DNA from 4 places in the Azospirillum thermophilum genome. Region 1 is predicted to be linked to each of the others. Evidence: riboswitches for the same ligand, from Rfam matches in the RefSeq annotation. Region 1 holds a riboswitch; each other region holds the start of a gene.
What was found. A riboswitch is a leader RNA that binds a small molecule or an ion and turns the genes downstream of it on or off. The one in region 1 is predicted to bind thiamine pyrophosphate.

Region 1 (4,531 bases):
GGGCGGTGGCGGACGCCTTCTCCTGCGTCACGACGGCGGTGAATCTGGTGAGCGAGGACTGCGGGTCGCCAACCTCGTGGACGAACAGCGGGGGCTGGTTGCCCAGATCCGCGATCAGCTTCTCGGTCTTGCGGATCTCGCCCTCCAGGCGCGACCTGTCGCCGGTCTGCTGGTTGCGCCGCTGGGTCAGGCCGTTGACGCGGGTCTGCAGTTCCTGCGCTTCGGCATGGAGGACGTAGATCTTGTTTTCGAGCTGATCAAGGCCCGAGCTGCGCTCCAGAATGCCGGGCAGCATGTCCTTCAGCATCATGGCGACCGGGACCGCGGCCGTCAGGATGACGGCAATGGCGATCAGGAACAGGGTCGTGTTCGACATGGTCCGGCTGGCGCCCCCCGGCGAGCGAGCACCGCAGCCCCGGCAGATCCGGTACTGACGATAGGATAGAAATTCCCGCATTTGTCGCAAAAGGTCAACAAATCGAAGCGGCGCCGGATGATGTTCGGGACGAACTGTCGCGCTCCGCAGCGAGATGCCTTACGCGAGGACCAGATCGGCGACGCGCTTCACCGGGTCGCGCAGCGGTCCCGGCCGCGGGTCGTCGGCCATGGTGGTGAACCAGTGCTCCGGCGGGTTGCGGCCGGCGGCGCGCGCCCAGGTCAGGCCGCGCAGCACCCGCTCCGCCTCCGCGGTCGGCGCGACGGCGGGGTCGAGCCCGGCCAGAACCGCCCAGATGCCGGCCCAGCAGCGCCCGACCGACCAGGGGTTATAGCCGCCGCCGCCCAGCACCATCGCCTGCGGCGCCAGCGGCAGCAACGCCGCCACCGCATCCCACAGCGCGCGGTTGGACAGCTCCAGCCTGCTGAGCGGATCGTCGGCCAGCGCGTCGGCCCCGGTCTGCAGGACGAGCACCTGCGGCCGGAAGGCGCGGCCGAGCGGGAGGATCGCCGCTTCCACCAGGAAGGCGAGTTCGCTGTCGTTGAAGCCCGGCGGGACCGGCAGGTTGCGCGCCATGCCGCCGGCGCGGTCCTCCGCCTTGCCGGTGAAGGGCCAGCGACCGTCCTCATGGACCGAGACGGTGAGCACCCGCTCGTCCTCGGCGAAGGCGTCCTGCACCCCGTCGCCGTGGTGGGCGTCGAGATCGACATAGAGCACCCGCTCCACCCCGTGGTCGAGCAGTTCCAGGATGCCGAGCACCGGCGCGTTGACGTAGCAGAAGCCGCTGGCCCGCGCCGGGCGGCCGTGATGGGTGCCGCCGGCGGGGGAATAGACGGTATCGGCCTGCCCGCGCAGCAGCAGCCTCGCCGCCAGCAGGGCGGAGCCGGCCCCGGTGGCCGGCCGCCGGTACATCTCCGGGAAGACGGGATTCTCGAGCCGGCCGAGGTTGTAGCGCTCCCCCGTCGCGGCATCGACGTGCTGTGCCGCCTCGGCCCGCCGCAGCGCCTCGACATAGTCGGGGGCATGGAAGCGGGCCAGTTCCCGCGGGGTCGCCATCGGGGTATCGAGATAAACGGCCTCCTCCAGCCAGCCCATCGCCCGGCTGAGGTCGATGGCGGTCGAGACGCGCGGGATCGACAGCGGGTGCTTCGTCCCGTAGGACGAGCCGCGATAGATCTCGCTGCCGATGAAGACGGGGCGGTCGAGGGGCGTCGGGCGGGTCATGCGGGGGTGAAATGGCGCGGTCCCCCATCTCCGTCAATGGGCGAAGCTGTCCGCCCGGACCCTCGACCTGCGGGGAGGGCGCGTCTGTCCATCGGGGTCCGTCCGATGCGTCCCTTGTGCGGATCCGTGCGCATACCGCCAAATGCATCTTTGCCCCGGACAGCTCCCTGCCAGAGTGGAGGGTGCCAGAGTGGAGGGCCGACGATGCTGGGTTCCCACCATGCCCGACCCGTCCTGCCGGCGGCCGTCCTCCTGGTCCTGGCGGTCGGCGCCTCCCCCCTCCCGGTGCTGGCGGAGGTTCCGGTCGACCTGGAGCTGGTGCTGGCGGTCGATGTCTCGGGCAGCGTCGACCCGGACGAGGCGAAGCTGCAGCGCGACGGCTACATCGCCGCACTGATGAACCCCAAGGTGCAGCAGGCGATCGCCGGCGGCCCCTTCGGCCGGATCGCCGCCACCTATGTCGAGTGGGCCGGCGAGAGCCACCAGCAGGTGATCGTCGGCTGGACGGAGCTGGGCGACCGCGCCAGCCTCTCCACCTTCGCCTCGGCGATCGGCGAGGCGCCCTTCACCACCGCCCATTGGACCTCGATCAGCAGCGCCATCGACTTCAGCGCCCGGCTGTTCGACGGGAACGGCTTCGAGGGGACGCGGCGGGTGATCGACGTGTCGGGCGACGGCGAGAACAACCGGGGGCGCCCGGCCGAATGGGCGCGGGACGAGGCGGTGGCGCGCGGCATCACCATCAACGGGCTGCCGATCCTGAACGACCGGCCCAACCCGCTGGGCGGCCTCGCGCCCATCGACCTGGAACGCTACTACCGCGCCAACGTGATCGGCGGCCCCGGCGCCTTCCTGGTCCCCGCCGGCGACTTCGGCGCCTTCGCCGAGGCGATCCTGAACAAGCTGCTGCTGGAGATTTCCAACGCCCCGCCGGGCACCGACGTGGCGCAGCGATAGGGCAGCCGCGCTCTTGCCCATCGGCGCGCGACGCGCCATAGTCGCTGCCTTCACTGGGGGGAGCCGATGGTCGGCTGAGAGGTCCCACGTCCGGGACGACCCCTGGAACCTGATCCGGTTCACACCGGCGTAGGGATCAGTGAGCGCATGACCATCCTGACGCCGCCCGCGGCGGTCCTTCCTCCCCTGTCCGTCACCGTGTCCGCGGCCCGCCTGACCTATGGCGGGACGCTGCTGTTCGGCGATGTCGCGCTCCATCTGGAAGGCGGCGCCACCACCTGCCTGCTGGGGCCGAGCGGGGTGGGCAAGACCACGCTGCTGCGCCTGATCGCCGGACTGGCCGAGCCGGAGCCGCCGACCCTCGTCGAGGCGGGCGACGGGGCGCCGCTGGCCGGGCGGGTCGCCTACATGGCGCAGCAGGATCTGCTGCTGCCCTGGCTGTCGGTGCTGGACAACGTGCTGCTGGGCAGCCGGCTGCGCCGGGAACGGCCGCGGCCCGAGCGGGTCGAGCGGGCGCGCGCGCTCCTGGAGCGTGTCGGCCTCGGCGGCCGGGAGGGCGACCGGCCGGCCACCCTGTCGGGCGGTCAGCGGCAGCGGGTGGCGCTCGCCCGCACGCTGGTCGAGGACCGGCCCGTGGTGCTGATGGACGAACCCTTCTCCTCGCTCGACGCGCTGACCCGGCTCAAGCTTCAGGAGACGGCGGCGGAGACGCTGGCCGGGCGCACGGTGCTGATGGTGACCCACGACCCGCTGGAGGCGCTGCGGCTCGGCCACCGGATCCATGTGATGACCGGCCGGCCGGCCGGCATCGGCCCGGCGCTGGAGCCGCCCGGACCGCCGCCGCGCCCGGTGGACGACACCGCGCTCCTCGCCCTGCAGGCGGAACTGCTGCGGAGGCTTGCCGGATGACGGCGCTGCTGCGCGGCGCCGTGACGGCCGCGGTTCTGCTCGGGCTGTGGCAGGCGGTGGTGACGCTGACCGGCCTGCCCCGCTTCATCCTGCCGGGTCCCCTGCTGGTGGCGGACGCCCTGCAGCGGCAGGCGCCGCTGCTGCTGGGCCATGCGCTGACCACGCTGGCGGAAATGCTGCTGGGGCTGCTGTTCGGCGTGGCGCTGGGGATGGCGAGCGCGCTGGCGCTGGCGAGTTTCCGCACGGCGCGGCGCTGGCTGATGCCCGTGCTGGTGGTCAGCCAGGCGATCCCGGTCTTCGCGCTCGCCCCGCTGCTGGTGCTGTGGCTCGGCTACGGCATGGCCTCCAAGGTCGCGATGGCGACGCTGATCATCTATTTCCCGGTGACGACGGCCCTGTTCGACGGGCTGCGGCGCACCGATCCCGGCTGGCTGGATCTTGCCCGTACGATGGGGGCGAGCCCGCGGGCCACGCTGCTGACCATCCGGCTGCCGGCCGCCCTTCCCGCCTTCTGGTCCGGGCTGCGGGTCGCCGCCGCCGTGGCGCCCATCGGGGCGGTGATCGGCGAGTGGGTCGGCTCCTCCTCCGGCCTCGGCTATCTGATGCTGCACGCCAACGCGCGGATGCAGATCGACCTGCTGTTCGCGGCGCTGCTGATCCTCGGCCTCTGCGCGGTGGCGCTCTATGCCGCCGTCGATGCGCTGGGCCGCCGCGTCCTTCCCTGGCTTCCCGATACGCAACCTGCTGAAGACAAAGGACCGACCCGATGAAACGGACGTTCGCAGCCGCGGCGTTTGCCACCGGACTTCTCGCCAGCCTGCCGGCCCTGGCCCAGGACAAGCTGAGCGTGATGCTCGACTGGTTCGTGAACCCCGACCATGCCCCGCTGGTGGTGGCGCAGGAGTTGGGCTTCTTCAAGGAGGCCGGACTGGAGGTGGAGCTGACCGCCCCGGCGGACCCGAACGACCCGCCGAAGCTGGTCGCCGCCGGCAGGAGCGACCTCGC
Region 2 (4,531 bases), 760 kb from region 1:
CAGCTCCTCCACGTCGGGATAGAGCAGCTCGCGGTCGCCGATCACCTCCAGCTTGATCCAGCCGGTGCCCAGCGCCTCGCGGGCGAGCTGGGCGGTCAGCACGGCCTCCCGGGCGGTCAGGCAGCCGGCCGTGTTGGGCAGCAGCCCCAGCCGGTCGCCGAAGCGCTGCGCCAGCACGTCCACCAGGCTCTCCGAATAGCCGTCGAGGCTGATGCGGCGGATCGCCAGCGTGGCGAGTTCGGTCCCGCCGGCGGCCAGCGAGTCCAGCATCACCTGCTGGTTGGGATAGCCGGCGGTGCCGAGGAAGAGGCGCGAGCCGAAGCGGCGGCCCGCGATGGTCAGGACGTCGTCCTGCGCGTCGATGGTCATGGGAGGAATCCTTCAGCCGCCCTGCAGGGGGCGGACGATCTCGATGCGGTCGCCGGGGGCGAGCGGGGTTTCGGCCCAGCGGCGGGCGGGGACGACGGCGCCGTTCAGGGCGACCGCGACCCCGCGCGTCCCGGCGGCGATGCCGCGGGCGGCCAGCAGGGCGGCGACGGTGGGGGTGTCGGGCGGCAGGGCCTCGTCCCGGCCGTTGATGTGCAGCGTGGCGGTCATGCCGGCAGCTCCGTTCCCTGGGCGTGCTCCCCGGTGGAACGCTCCGCCGTGAAGCGGTCGATGGCGAAGGGGCGGATCAGCGGGTCGGTCTCGCCGGTCAGCACCAGCCGGGCGACGGCGTCGGCGGTCACCGGGGTCAGCAGGATGCCGTTGCGGTGGTGGCCGGTCGCCAGCACGAGCCCGTCCACCGCGCAGGCGCCGAGGATCGGCGCGTCGTCCCGGCTGCCGGGGCGGAAACCGGCCCAGCTCTCCTCGATCGGCAGTTCGGCGATGCCGGGCAGGGCGCGGTAGGCGCCTTCCAGCAGCGCATATTGGCCGCCGGCCGTCAGCCGGTCGTCGAAGCCGCGCTCCTCCGTCGTGGCGCCGATCAGCAGCCGGCCGTCCAGCCGCGGGATCAGGTAGGTGCCGGGCGTCCAGACGACATGGCTCAGCAGCGCAAAGCGCGGGTCCATCCGCAGGCAGAGCATCTGCCCCTTCACCGGCCGCACCGGCGGGCGGGCGGCGGGGGGCAGCCCCTCGATGCGGCCGGACCAGGCGCCGGCCGCCAGCACCACCCGGTCGGCCGCGACCAGCCGGTCGCCGATCCGCAGGCCCACCGCGCGCCCCTTCTCCACGGCGACGGCGGAGACCTCGACGGACTCGTGCACGATGGCGCCGGCCGCCAGCACGGCGCGCTGCAGCGCCGCGGCGAGCTTGCGGTTGTCCACCTGATGGTCCTCGCGGCAGTAGAGCGCGCCGGAGACGCCGGGCTGCAGATAGGGCTCGCGCCGCCGCACCTCGGCCCCCTCCAGCCACTCCACCGGCAGGCCGAGCCCGCTCTGGAAGCGGTGGAGCACCCGCAGCTTCGCCAGATCGTCGATGGTCGTCGCGATGACCATCGTGCCCTCGCCGCGCAGGTCGACGGACAGGCCGGACGCCTCCTCCAGCTCCGCCGCGAAGGAGGGCCACAGCGCCTGGCTGGCGCGGGTGAGGGGAAGGAGCGGCTGTTCGCCCGGCTCGGTCTCCACGCAGGCGGCGAGCATGCCGCCGGCCGCGTGGGTGGCGCCGCGGCCGGCGGGGCCGCGGTCGAAGACCTCGACCCGGCAGCCGGCGGCGGCCAGCCTCCAGGCGATGGATAGGCCGATGGTGCCGGCGCCGATGACGGCGACGGAGGGACGGGAAACGGATTGAGGACGTAAAGACGGCGCGTCGATCATGCGTCGGCTCCCTTCGCTGGCATTATCCAGACAGGTTCGATGGGTATGATCTCAGCCGCACGGGACTCAATCCCCGCGCAGCACCCCAAGCCAATGCACGCACTGTCGCGGGACGGCGCCCGCGATGCAAGCGGAAAGTGCGCCTGCACTCCCTAAAGTAGAATGCTCCCCCTACAGCAGGAAGGCGGAGGCCAGCCCCAGGAAGGCGAAGAACCCGATGACGTCGGTGACGGTGGTGAGGAACACCGCGCTCGCCACCGCCGGATCGACGTTCAGCGCCTTCAGCCCCAGCGGGATCAGGGCGCCGGACAGCCCGGCGATCACCAGGTTGATGACCATCGCCCCGGCGATCACCAGCCCGATGGTCGGGCCGTACCAGAACCAGGCGATCAGCCCGACCATCACGGCGAAGACCAGCCCGTTGATCAGCCCGACCAGCGCCTCCTTCCCCACCACGCGCGGCGCATTGGCCGAGGACAGCTCGTGCGTCGCCAGGGCGCGCACCACGACGGTCAGGGTCTGGGTCCCGGCGTTGCCGCCCATCGAGGCGACGATCGGCATCAGCACCGCCAGCGCCACGATCTGGGCGATGGTGCCCTCGAACAGCGAGATGACGCCCGAGGCGACGAAGGCGGTGGCGAGGTTGACGGTCAGCCAGCCGACGCGCGACCGGGCGATGGCGCCGATGCCGCTGAACACGCCGGTGTCGCCCGCCCCGCCCAGCTTGCGGATGTCGTCCTCCGCCTCCTCGTCGATGATGTGGACGACGTCGTCGACGGTGATGACGCCGATCAGCCGCCCGCCGGCATTCACCACCGGGGCGGAGACCAGGGCGTATTGGCGGAAGAGGTTCGCCACCTCCTCCTGGTCCGTGGTGGCGGGGATGACGTGCAGGTCCTGCGTCGCCAGCGCATCGATGCGGGTGGAGCGGTGCTGGCGCAGCAGCCGCGACAGCGGCACCGCCCCGACCACCCGGTAGAGCGGATCGACCACGAAGATGTCGTAGAAATCCTCCGGCAGCTCGTCCGCCGCGGCGCGCAGATAGGCCACCGTCTTGCCGACCGTCCAGAACTCCGGCACCGCGACCAGCGCGCGCTGCATCAGGCGGCCGGCGGTGTACTCCTCGTAGGCCAGATTCTCCTGCACCAGCGCGCGGTCGGCGGCCGGCAGGTTGTCCAGGATGCTCTGGCGGGTCTCCTCGTCGAGATCCTCGATCAGGTCGACGGCGTCGTCGGTGTCGAGTTCCGCGACCGCGGCGGCGAGCTCCTTGGGCTCGAACCGCTCGACCACCGATTCGCGCAGATCGGGGTTCAGGTAGGACAGCACCTCGCCGTCGAAGCCCGGGCGCAGGATCTCGATCAGCGCCTCGCGCTCGTCGGGGCCGATCTGCTCGATCAGGTCGGCGACGTCGGCGGCGTGCAGCCCGTCCAGCGCGATGCGCACCGCGTCGGCCCCGCCGGCGCGCAGATGCTCGACGACCTCCTGCACGAAGTCGGGCTCGACGCCGTAGGGCCGCTCCTCCTCGCCGTCCTCGCGGGGCGGCGGGGCACGCTCCGCCCGCCGGCGCGCGTCATCGTCCGGATCGATCTCCGGCGGGAGCACCGGCGCCCCGTCGGGTCGGGCACCGCTGATCTGGGGTCGGTGTGCATGGGACACCCTCCCTTCACGATGAGCAACGGGGGACGCATGGCAACGGTCCAACAACAGGACGGTCGGCCAGGACGAACCGGCGTTTGCAGGTTGGGGAACGATACCCCGGCCGAAAGGGACGGGGCTCGCCCCCCGAGATATAGGCGGATCGCCGCCAAGTCCAGCGCTGCGGGCGGCGGAGGCGGCCTCCCCGTGCCGGGCCCCGCATTTGTCCCCGACCGGCGGCCGGGGGCGGGCCTTGCGCCGGGCGCGCGCTTCATGGTCCATGGTCGGCAGACGCCAAAGCGCCCGGACGGATCGGTCGATGGAGTATGCGCTCGCCAAGGTCCAGGGGGAGGACGGGATCATCCTGTCCGGCCGCTTCACCTATGACGACGGCGGGCGCTTCCATGCCCTGCTGGCGGATTGGGACTTCGCGGCGCGGCCGGTCCTGCCGCTCGACCTGCGCTACCTGACCTTCATCGATTCGGCGGCCATCGGGATGCTGTTCATCCTGGCCGGGCGCTGCCGCGAGGCCGGCGGCCATGTCGCCGTCGCCAACGCCCAGCCGCAGGTCCTGCGGACCCTGCGCCATGCGGCGCTGGACACCTGGTTCGAATTCCGCTGAGGACGGCCGTGCTGACGGCGGCCGTCGCGGCTGCCCGAGCCCGGAAAAGCGAAACGGGCCTTGCGGCCCGTCTTTCATCGCCTGACTTGTTGCCTGTCACTCCGCCCCGGGAGGGAGAGTGGTGCGGTCGAGAAGACTCGAACTTCCACGGGTTGCCCCACAGCGACCTCAACGCTGCGCGTCTACCAATTCCGCCACGACCGCACGAGGCTGGTAGACCCGATGTCGCTCACCGCGTTCATCGGGTGGAGCGGGGAAATAGCAGATCCCCAGGGGGCGATCAAGCGATACAATCGCCTCTGCGAAAAAAAACGACACGAGCCCCCAGAACCCCCGATGAGCTTCCTTCCCGACACCGCCGCCATCCCCACCGCCGTTCCGGCCGCCATCTCCACCGCCGCCCCCGGCGACGTCCAGTGGCTGATTTCCGACGAGCCCGTCGCGTACCCCGACGCGATGGCCTTCATGGAGGCGCGGGTGG
Region 3 (4,531 bases), on a different replicon from region 1:
GGCGGAGCGGCCGGGCTTCGTCGCCGCCATCGACACCCGCGCGGTCGGCATCGCCGTGGTGGCGCTGGGCGGCGGTCGGACCAAGGTCACCGACGCCATCGACTTCGCGGTCGGGCTGGACGAGGTGGCCGGTCTGGGGGCGGAGGTCGGGCCGGCCGGCCGGCCGCTCGCCATCGTCCATGCCCGCAGCGAGGCCCAGGCCGATCAGGCCGCCCTGGCCCTGCGCCGGGCCTTCACCCTGTCGGACCGGCCGGCGGAACGCGGGCCGCTGATCGCCCGCCGCATCTGACGGGCATCGTCGGCGAACCGGAAGGACGCGGGGCGGACTGAGGGTCTGACCCGCGTTCGCGGCATTGGGCAGCGCGACGTCATGCCGCTACTTTGGGCATCATGACAGAAGCCCGCGCCCTTCCGGCGGTTCCCGATTCCGTCCGCTACGCCACCGCCTGCTACCTGTCGGCGGTGCTGCTGTTCGGCATGATGGACACGCTGATCAAGCTGCTGTCGGCGGAGTACCCGGTGCCGCAGCTCATGTTCGTGCGGTCGCTGGTGGCGCTGCTGATCGTCGGCGGCTGGGCGGTGGCGCGGGACGGCAACGTCGCCTCGCTGCGCACCCGGCGCTCGCTCGGCCATGTCTGGCGGGCCTTCGCCGGACTGATCTCCATGGGCTGCTTCTTCTACGCCTTCAAGCATCTGCCTCTGGCCGAGGTCTATGTGCTGAGCTTCGCCGGGCCGCTGTTCATCACCGCCCTGTCGGTGCCGCTGCTGGGCGAGACGGTGGGCTGGCGGCGCTGGGCGGCGGTGCTGGTCGGCTTCGCCGGGGTGGTCATCATGGCCGGGCCGTCCTCCTCCGGCGCGCCGCTGCTGCCGGTGCTGGTCGGTCTGACCGCCGCCTTCTTCTATGCGCTGGCTGTGCTCGCCGTGCGCGGACTGGCGCGGACCGAGACGAGCACCTCTACCGTCGTCTACCTGCTGCTGACGACGACGGTGGTCAGCGGGGTCCTGACGATTCCGGTGTGGGAGACTCCGGACGCCCGCGGCCTCGGGCTGATGGCGCTGGTCGGCACGCTGGGGGCGGCGGCGCAGGTGCTGCTGACCCAGGCCTTCCGCCGCGCTCCGCCGGCCACGGTGGCGCCCTTCGAGTATACCGGCATGATCTGGGCGACGCTGTTCGGCTTCCTGGTGTTCGGCGAGGTGCCGACCCCGGCGGTGCTGGCCGGCGCGCTGGTCATCATCGGCAGCGGCCTCTACATCCTGCACCGCGAGACGATGCGTCGGTGATGCGGTAGAATCATCCCGTGCGGACGGCGCCGGGCCGTCCGGCCGCAGGGGAGGACGGGAGCGTGCAGGGCTATCGCATCGGGGTGATGAGCCGGGCCGAGCTGGATCTGGCGGTGGACTGGGCGCGGGCGGAGGGCTGGAACCCCGGCCTGCACGATGCCGGGGCCTTCCATGCCGCCGATCCCAGCGGCTTCCTCGCCGGTCGGCTGGACGGCCGGCCGGTCGCCAGCATCTCCGTCGTCCGCTATCCCGGCAGGTTCGGCTTCCTCGGCTTCTACATCGTGCGGCCGGAGGCGCGCGGCCGCGGCTATGGCTGGCAGCTCTGGCAGGCGGGCCTGAAGCACCTGGAGGGCTGCACCGTCGGCCTGGACGGCGTGGTGGCGCAGCAGGAGAACTACCGCCGGTCGGGCTTCGCGCTCGCCTACCGCAACATCCGCTTCGGCGGGGCGCCGCCGCGCGGCGCCATCGGGCGGCGGCCGGCCGACGCGCGGACGGTGCCGTTCGACCGGCTGCTGGCGCTCGATTCCGCGCTGTTCCCGGCCCCGCGGCCGGGCTTCCTCGCCAACTGGATCGCCCTGCCTGGGACGACGGCGCTCGCCGCTCTGCGGGACGGCGGCCTCGCGGGCTTCGGCGTCATCCGGCCCTGCCACAGCGGCCACAAGATCGGCCCGCTCTATGCCGACGACGACGCCACGGCCCGCGACCTGCTGCTGGCGCTCGCGGAGCAGGCGGGGGAGGGGCCGGTCTACCTCGACGTGCCGGAGGTCAACGCCCCGGCCGTCCGCCTGGCGGAGGAGCTGGGGCTGACGCCGCAGTTCGAGACCGCCCGCATGTATCTCGGGCCGGCTCCCGCCGTCGACACCAGCCGGCTGTTCGGCGTCACCACCTTCGAGCTGGGGTGAGCGCCGGATCGAAGGGCAGGGCCAAGGACCGGGGTTGACAAGCCGCCCGCCCCGGTCCAACTCTCGCGCCACCACACGGCTGGGGTGCCTGCGGCGACGCGGGCTGAGAGACACCCATCGAACCTGATCCGGGTCATGCCGGCGAAGGGAGCCGCCCGTTCTCGAGAACCGCCGGACCGGCATCCTCCTCGCGACGGCCTCCCCGCCCGCCATGCCCGGGCAGCAGGAGGAGAGACGACATGCGGCGGCTTACCCACTCCCTGATCGCGGCCTCCCTGATCGCAGGATCGGCCCTCGCCACGGCTGCCCCTCCGGCGGCCCGCGCGGCCGGATCGGGGGAGCCCGCCGCCTTCCCGGTCCTGGTGCCGCTGACCGGCTTCCTGTCGCTGGAAGGCACCAGCCAGCGCAACGGCGCGCTGCTGGCGCTGAAGGAGGCCCCGCCCGACGTCGCCGTGGCCGGCGAGGTGATCGATACCGGCACCTCGCCCGAAGCCGCGGTGACGGCGCTGGAGCGGGCGGCCGGGCGCGGCCGGGTGGCCGGCGTGGCGGCCAGCATGCTGGGCACCCAGATGCTCGCCATGCTGCCGCTGGCGGCGGAGCTGAAGCTGCCGCTGATCACCGTGTCCGGCACCGCCTCGATCACGGAACAGGGCAATCCCTGGGTCTTCCGCTTCTTCCCCGGCGACGCGGTGACCAAGACCGCCCATGCCCGCTATGTGGTGGAGGAGCTGGGCAGGACGCGGCCGGCGGTCATCTACCAGACCACCGCCTATGGCCAGAGCGGCCGGACCCACCTCGCCGCCGCCTTCAAGGCGCTGGGCGTCGAGCCGGTGTTCGAGGAGGGGGTCGATCCCGCCGCCAAGGACCTGCTGCCGGTGCTGACCAAGGCGCTCGCCGCCAATCCCGACGTGCTGGTGCTGCACCTCCATGCCGGACCGACGGCGCTGCTGCTGCGGCAGGCGGCGGCCAACGGGGTGACGGTGCCGATCGTCGCCGGCTCCGCCATGCACCAGCCGAGCACGGCCGCCCTGCTGGAGCCGGCCGAATTGAAGGGCGTGTGCGCGGAGACCGCCGCCTCGCCCATTTCCGGCGGCTCGCCGGAGATGGAGTCGTTCACCCGCGCCTACCGCGCCGCCTTCAATGCGGAGCCGGACGCCTTCGCGCTCGGCCAGTATGACGGCATGCGCATGGCGGTGGAGGCGGCCAGGGCCGGCGCCCGCACGCCCGAGGAGATCCGCAAGGCGCTGTCCGCCACCAGCTACCGGGGCCTCGCCATGACCTATGCCTCGGACGGCAAGGGGAACATGGCGCATTCCGCCGTCATCGTCTGCTTCGACGGCACCTCGCGCGTGCCGGCGGTGGCGAAGCGCTACGACAACGTCACGGGCGTGGTGAAGTAAGGCCATGACCGCCCTCCAGCTCCTCCTGAACGGGGTCGCGCTGGGGGCGGCCTATGCGCTGGTGGCGCTCGGCTTCGTCCTGGTGCTGAACGCCACCGCGGCGGTGAATTTCGCGCAGGGCGACCTCGTCATGGCCGGCGGGCTGCTGGCGGTGGCGCTCGCCCCGCCGGTGGCGCAGGCGGTGCCGCTGCCGGGCCTGCTGCTGTTGCCGCTGGTGATGGCGCTGATGGCGGGGCTGGGACTGCTGCTTGCCGCCGTGGCCTATCTGCCGCTGCGCGGCCGGCCGCCGGTCGCGGTCTTCATCAGCACCATCGCGGTCGGCATCATCCTGCAGAACGGCGCCTCCGTCCTGTTCGGGCCGGAGCCGCGGGCCGCGCCGCCGCTGGTCACCGGGCAGACGCTGCGCGTCGGCGACCTCGTGGTGCCGGAACAGTCGCTCGCCATCGTCGCGGTGGCGGCGCTGCTGATCGGTCTGCAGCAATGGGTGTTCGGCCGCACGCAGCTCGGCCGGCGGCTGCGCGCGACGGCGCAGGATCCGGAGATGGCGCGGGCCTGCGGCGTGCCGGTGACGGGGATGATCCTGCTGACCTTCGCCATCGCCGCCGCCTTCGCCGGGCGGCGGGCCTGCTGCTCGCCAACCGCTATTTCGTGACGCCGACCGCGGGCGGCGACCTGATCCTGAAGGCCTACATCGCCGTGACCATCGGCGGCTGGGGCTCCGTTCCCGGGGCGGTGGCGGGCGCGCTGCTGATCGCGCTGTTCGAGGTGGGGGTGTCCTCGCTGCTCTCCTACCCGGTGGCGCTCGGGCTGCTCTATGCCACGCTGCTGGTCATCCTGGTCGCCCGGCCGCAGGGCCTGTTCGGCGAGGCGGCGCGGCGCCGTGCGTGACCGGCTCTCCCCTCTGCTGCTGACGCTCGGCGCCCTGGCGCTCGGCCTCTACGCGGTCGG
Region 4 (4,531 bases), 840 kb from region 1:
CTGCCCGGCCTGGATGCGGTGCCGGCGCAGGTGCGGTCGGTCGATGCCGGCCGCGCCGGCCGCCTCCACCTGACCTTCGACCTGCGGGAGGAGGAGCGGGCGCGCTTCCTCGAACGCTTCCGCATGCTCACCGCCGGGCTGGCGCCGCTGGAGAGCGGCGCCGCCTAGCGGCCGCGGCGCGTCAGGCCAGGGGCTGGTAGATCTCCCCGCCCGACTCGCGGAACTTCTGCGCCATCTCGTCCAGTCCGGCCGCGATCTCCCCGACTGCGCGGCGTCGCGGATGTCCTGGGTGATCTTCATCGAGCAGAATTTCGGTCCGCACATCGAGCAGAAATGCGCCGTCTTCGCCCCCTCGGCCGGCAGGGTCTCGTCATGGAAGGCCTGGGCGGTGTCGGGGTCGAGCGACAGGGCGAACTGGTCGCGCCAGCGGAAGGAGAAGCGCGCCCGCGACATGGCGTCGTCGCGCAGCCGGGCGGCCGGATGCCCCTTGGCGAGGTCGGCGGCATGGGCGGCGATCTTGTAGGCGATCACGCCGGCCTTGACGTCGTCGCGGTCGGGCAGGCCGAGATGCTCCTTCGGCGTGACGTAGCAGAGCATGGCGGTGCCGAACCAGCCGATCATCGCCGCGCCGATGGCGCTGGTGATGTGATCGTAGCCCGGCGCGATGTCGGTGACGAGCGGCCCCAGCGTGTAGAAGGGCGCCTCGCCGCACAGCGCGAGCTGCTTGTCGACGTTGTGCTTGATCTTGTGCATCGGGACATGGCCCGGCCCTTCGATCATCACCTGCACGTCGCGCGCCCAGGCGACCTTCGTCAGCTCGCCCAGCGTCTCCAGCTCGGCGAACTGGGCGGCGTCGTTGGCGTCGGCCTGGCTGCCCGGCCGCAGCCCGTCGCCCATCGACAGCGCCACGTCATAGGCCCGGCAGATCTCGACGATCTCCGGGAAACGCTCGTAGAGGAAGCTCTCGCGGTGGTGCGCCAGGCACCATTTGGCGATGATCGAGCCGCCGCGCGACACGATGCCGGTGACCCGCCTGGCCGTCAGCGGGATGTGGGCCAGCCGCAGCCCGGCATGGATGGTGAAGTAGTCGACGCCCTGCTCGGCCTGCTCGATCAGCGTGTCGCGGAACAGCTCCCAGGTCAGGTCCTCGGCCCTGCCGCCGACCTTCTCCAGCGCCTGGTAGATCGGCACCGTCCCGATGGGCACCGGCGCGTTGCGCAGGATCCACTCGCGGTCTGGTGGATGTCCTTGCCGGTCGAGAGATCCATCACCGTGTCGGCGCCCCAGCGGATCGCCCAGACCATCTTCTCCACCTCCTCCTCGATCGAGGAGGTGACGGCGGAGTTGCCGATGTTGGCGTTGATCTTGGTGAGGAAGTTGCGGCCGATGATCATCGGCTCCGACTCGGGGTGGTTGATGTTGGACGGGATGATCGCCCGGCCGCGCGCCACCTCGTCCCGCACGAACTCCGGCGTCACGACATCGGGGATGCTGGCGCCGAAATCCTCGCCGTCGCGCCCCGTTCCATCGGCCGCCCCATTGGCCGCCCCGCCGGCCGCCTCAAGCGCCGCGGCCCGGCCGAGAGTCTCGCGCACGGCGATATACTCCATCTCCGGCGTGACGATGCCGGCGCGGGCGTAGGCCATCTGCGTCACCGCGGCGCCGCCCCTGGCGCGCAGCGCGCCGCCGGCGGTCGCCTCCACGTCGCCGCGGGCCAGGATCCAGTCGCGCCTCAGCGCCGGCAGCCCCCGGCGGACGTCGATGGCGACGGCGTCGTCGGTGTAGGGGCCGGAGGAGTCGTAGACGCGCAGCGGCGGCTCCCCGCCGCTCAGCTCGATCTCGCGCAGGGCGACGCGCAGGTCGGGAAAGCGCGTCCCCGGCACATGCACCTTGCGCGAGGCGGGCAGCGGGCCGGTCGAAATGCGGATGGCGGCTTGGTCGAAGTCCTTGGGCACTGGGTTTCTCCGTCACGAACGAGGTTGCCGGACAAACCCGGGACTGCGGACGGAGGTGACGGATTGCAGGCCGCGTGATGCGGCGGGCAGGCAGGCGGCCGCGGTCGATGCGGCAAGGCCCGGTCTGCAAAATCCTCCCTTCGCCGGTATGACCCGGATCAGGTTCGAAGGGTCACCACGTTGCCGGTCGCCCTTTCGGGCGAACGGCCGGTGGTATCTCAGCCCCCTACGGGACCCCCCTGGAAACGCGCCGATGGTGGCGGAGCGCGCGGCTGCTGTCAAAGGAAAGCAGGACTGTCTTCCGTTTGGACACCATAAGATGCGCCCACCAAACCGGAGGGGTCATGAGCAACCAGTCGTCCGCCGTCCAGAGCAGCGCCGCACAGCCGGGTCCCGGGCTGACGGTCTATGCCCAGCTCGCCGGCATCGTGCTGTTCTGGAGCTCCAACTGGCCCTTCATGAAGATCGCGCTTGCGGACATGGGGCCGCTGACCTTCTGCGCGGTGCGGCTGTTCGGGGCCGCCATCGGCGTGATGGCGCTGGCGCCGCTGCTGCGCTTTCCCCTGCTGCCGGCCCGCGGCGACCGGCTGCCGCTGGCCGCCATCGGCCTGATGCAGGTCGGGCTGATGATGGCGCTGAGCAACGTCGGGCTGCAGTATGTGGCGCCGGGCCGCGCGGCGGTGCTGGTCTATACCATGCAGATGTGGGCCCTGCCGCTGGGGGTCCTGATCCTGGGCGAACGGGTCTCCGCCCGGCGGCTGGCCGGGGCGCTGCTGGCCTTCGCCGGAGTGGTGGTGTTCTTCAACCCGCTGCTGGTCGACTGGAGCGACGGGCGCGCCCTGCTCGGCAACGGGCTTCTGCTGGCCTGCGCCGCCACCTGGGCGCTGGGGGCGACGCTCTACCGCCGCCGGGTCTGGCACACCCCCTTCTGGACGCAGACCTTCTGGCAGATCGCGCTCAGCAGCCTCGCCATGATCCCCTTCGCCCTGGCGATGGAGGGCCACCGCCCCATCCACCTGACGCAGCCGCTGCTGCTCGTCATCGCCTACAACGTGCTGATCGCCACCAGCCTCTGCTATTGGTGGTGGAGCAAGGCGCTGGCGGTGATGCCGGCGAGCCAGGCCGGCCAGTTCGTCTGTCTCGTGCCGGTGGTCGCCCTGCTGCTCAGCGCCGCCTTCATGGGCGAGCCGCTGACGGTCGGCGTCGCCATCAGCGTCGCGCTGATCTGCGCCGGCATCCTGCTGACCGCGCGGGCGAAGTAGGACGGCCGGTCAGAGCCAGCGCCGCAGCTTCACGAAGATCATCGGCAGCACCGCCGACAGCGCCATCAGCAGCAACGCCATCGGGTAGCCGTACATCCAGTCCTTCTCCGGCATGTCGGTGAAGTTCATGCCGTAGATGGTGGCGACCAGGGTCGGCGGGAACAGCAGGACGGTGATCACCGAGACGATCTTCACGATCTCGTTCTGCTCGACGTTGATCCGGCCGAGCGTGGTGTCGAGCAGCAGGCTGACCTTGCTCGACAGGAAGGTGGCGTATTCGTCGAGGCCGGTGACGTCCTGCAGGGTCGCCCGCGCCCAGCGCCGCGTCGCCTTGCTGCCGCTCCAGCCGCCCATGCGGCCGTCGTTGCGCGACAGGAAGTCCAGCATGCGCTGCAGGCTTGCCAGGCTGACATGGGCCTTGCCGATCAGGTGGCCGGTGTGGCCGATGCGGCGGAGCGAGCGGCTGTCGCCGCGCGTCTCGCCCCGCGGGCGCAGCGTCCGGCCTCGGAAGGCGCGGCTGCTCATGGTGTCCAGCTCCAGCCCGACGCGGCGCAGCACCCCGGCCGTCCGCTCCACCACCGCGTCCACCAGATAGGCCAGCACCGCCTCGGCCCCCGTGCAGGGGATGCTGCGGTGAGACAGGGTGCGCCGGAAGGCCAGGAAGGGCTGCGGGTCGATGTGGTGGATCGTCACCAGCCGGCCGCCGACCAGCACGAAGCTGACCTCGGCGATGCGCGGCCGATCGGTGTCGGCCCAGACCAGGACCATCACCGTCATGTGCACCGCGCCGCCGACCAGCCGCAGCCGGCTCGACTCCTCGATCTCCGCCATCTGCTCGCGCGTCGGCAGCGGGGTGCCGACCAGCGCCTCCACCCGCGCCAGCTCCTCCGGCGTGGGGGACAGCAGGTCGATCCAGACGGTGCTGTCGGGCAGCGGGTCGGCCGCTCCGTCAAGCTCCCTGGCCCAGCGGAGAAGCCCCTCGTCCCGGACGAAGGCATGCAGCACGGGCGTCGGCTCTCCGGTTTGGCGACGGTTGAGGAATGGCGGCCAGGGGCCGGCCGCCGGCCGGGGTCAGACGATGCGCCCGATGCGGCGCGGCTTCAGCGGATGCCTGGCCGCGGAGTCGGGCTTGACCGGCTCGGACCTGATCGGCTCGGGGCCGGAGGCGCCGACGTCCGGCAGCTCCTCGCCCAGCGTCCGCTCCAGCTCGGCGCGCAGCTCCTCGCCGTCCTTGCGGCCGGCCAGGAAATGGGCCACCGCCGCGCGGGCGTTGTCGCGGTCGTACGGCACCTTGCCGAACACCGCGAGCTTCGC

Region 2: it holds a riboswitch for thiamine pyrophosphate, as region 1 does, so the genes downstream of both, thiO (glycine oxidase ThiO) here and DEW08_RS13075 (ABC transporter ATP-binding protein) in region 1, are expected to answer to the same signal.
Region 3: it holds a riboswitch for thiamine pyrophosphate, as region 1 does, so the genes downstream of both, DEW08_RS28705 (ABC transporter substrate-binding protein) here and DEW08_RS13075 (ABC transporter ATP-binding protein) in region 1, are expected to answer to the same signal.
Region 4: it holds a riboswitch for thiamine pyrophosphate, as region 1 does, so the genes downstream of both, thiC (phosphomethylpyrimidine synthase ThiC) here and DEW08_RS13075 (ABC transporter ATP-binding protein) in region 1, are expected to answer to the same signal.

Annotation. Positions count from the first base shown of each region.
Region 1 is NZ_CP029353.1:1,440,337-1,444,867, forward strand. Features, by position in the region: gene DEW08_RS13060 (hypothetical protein) at 1-376, opposite strand, end outside; gene DEW08_RS13065 (acetoin utilization protein AcuC) at 536-1,660, opposite strand; gene DEW08_RS13070 (DUF1194 domain-containing protein) at 1,865-2,617, shown strand; TPP riboswitch at 2,664-2,771, shown strand; gene DEW08_RS13075 (ABC transporter ATP-binding protein) at 2,765-3,526, shown strand; gene DEW08_RS13080 (ABC transporter permease) at 3,523-4,296, shown strand; gene DEW08_RS13085 (ABC transporter substrate-binding protein) at 4,293-4,531, shown strand, end outside.
Region 2 is NZ_CP029353.1:678,706-683,236, forward strand. Features, by position in the region: gene thiG (thiazole synthase) at 1-369, opposite strand, end outside; gene thiS (sulfur carrier protein ThiS) at 382-597, opposite strand; gene thiO (glycine oxidase ThiO) at 594-1,793, opposite strand; TPP riboswitch at 1,786-1,891, opposite strand; gene mgtE (magnesium transporter) at 1,965-3,395, opposite strand; gene DEW08_RS09330 (STAS domain-containing protein) at 3,748-4,050, shown strand; tRNA gene DEW08_RS09335 (tRNA-Leu) at 4,170-4,254, opposite strand; gene lipB (lipoyl(octanoyl) transferase LipB) at 4,507-4,531, shown strand, end outside.
Region 3 is NZ_CP029358.1:206,757-211,287, reverse strand. Features, by position in the region: gene deoA (thymidine phosphorylase) at 1-289, shown strand, start outside; gene DEW08_RS28715 (DMT family transporter) at 391-1,281, shown strand; gene DEW08_RS28710 (GNAT family N-acetyltransferase) at 1,344-2,183, shown strand; TPP riboswitch at 2,254-2,350, shown strand; gene DEW08_RS28705 (ABC transporter substrate-binding protein) at 2,423-3,583, shown strand; gene DEW08_RS28700 (branched-chain amino acid ABC transporter permease) at 3,588-4,235, shown strand; gene DEW08_RS32990 (ABC transporter permease subunit) at 4,232-4,471, shown strand; gene DEW08_RS28695 (branched-chain amino acid ABC transporter ATP-binding protein/permease) at 4,464-4,531, shown strand, end outside.
Region 4 is NZ_CP029353.1:602,957-607,487, reverse strand. Features, by position in the region: gene DEW08_RS08985 (methyl-accepting chemotaxis protein) at 1-168, shown strand, start outside; partial or broken gene thiC (phosphomethylpyrimidine synthase ThiC) at 182-1,955, opposite strand; TPP riboswitch at 2,074-2,206, opposite strand; gene DEW08_RS08975 (DMT family transporter) at 2,300-3,217, shown strand; gene DEW08_RS08970 (magnesium transporter CorA family protein) at 3,227-4,222, opposite strand; gene DEW08_RS08965 (hypothetical protein) at 4,289-4,531, opposite strand, start outside.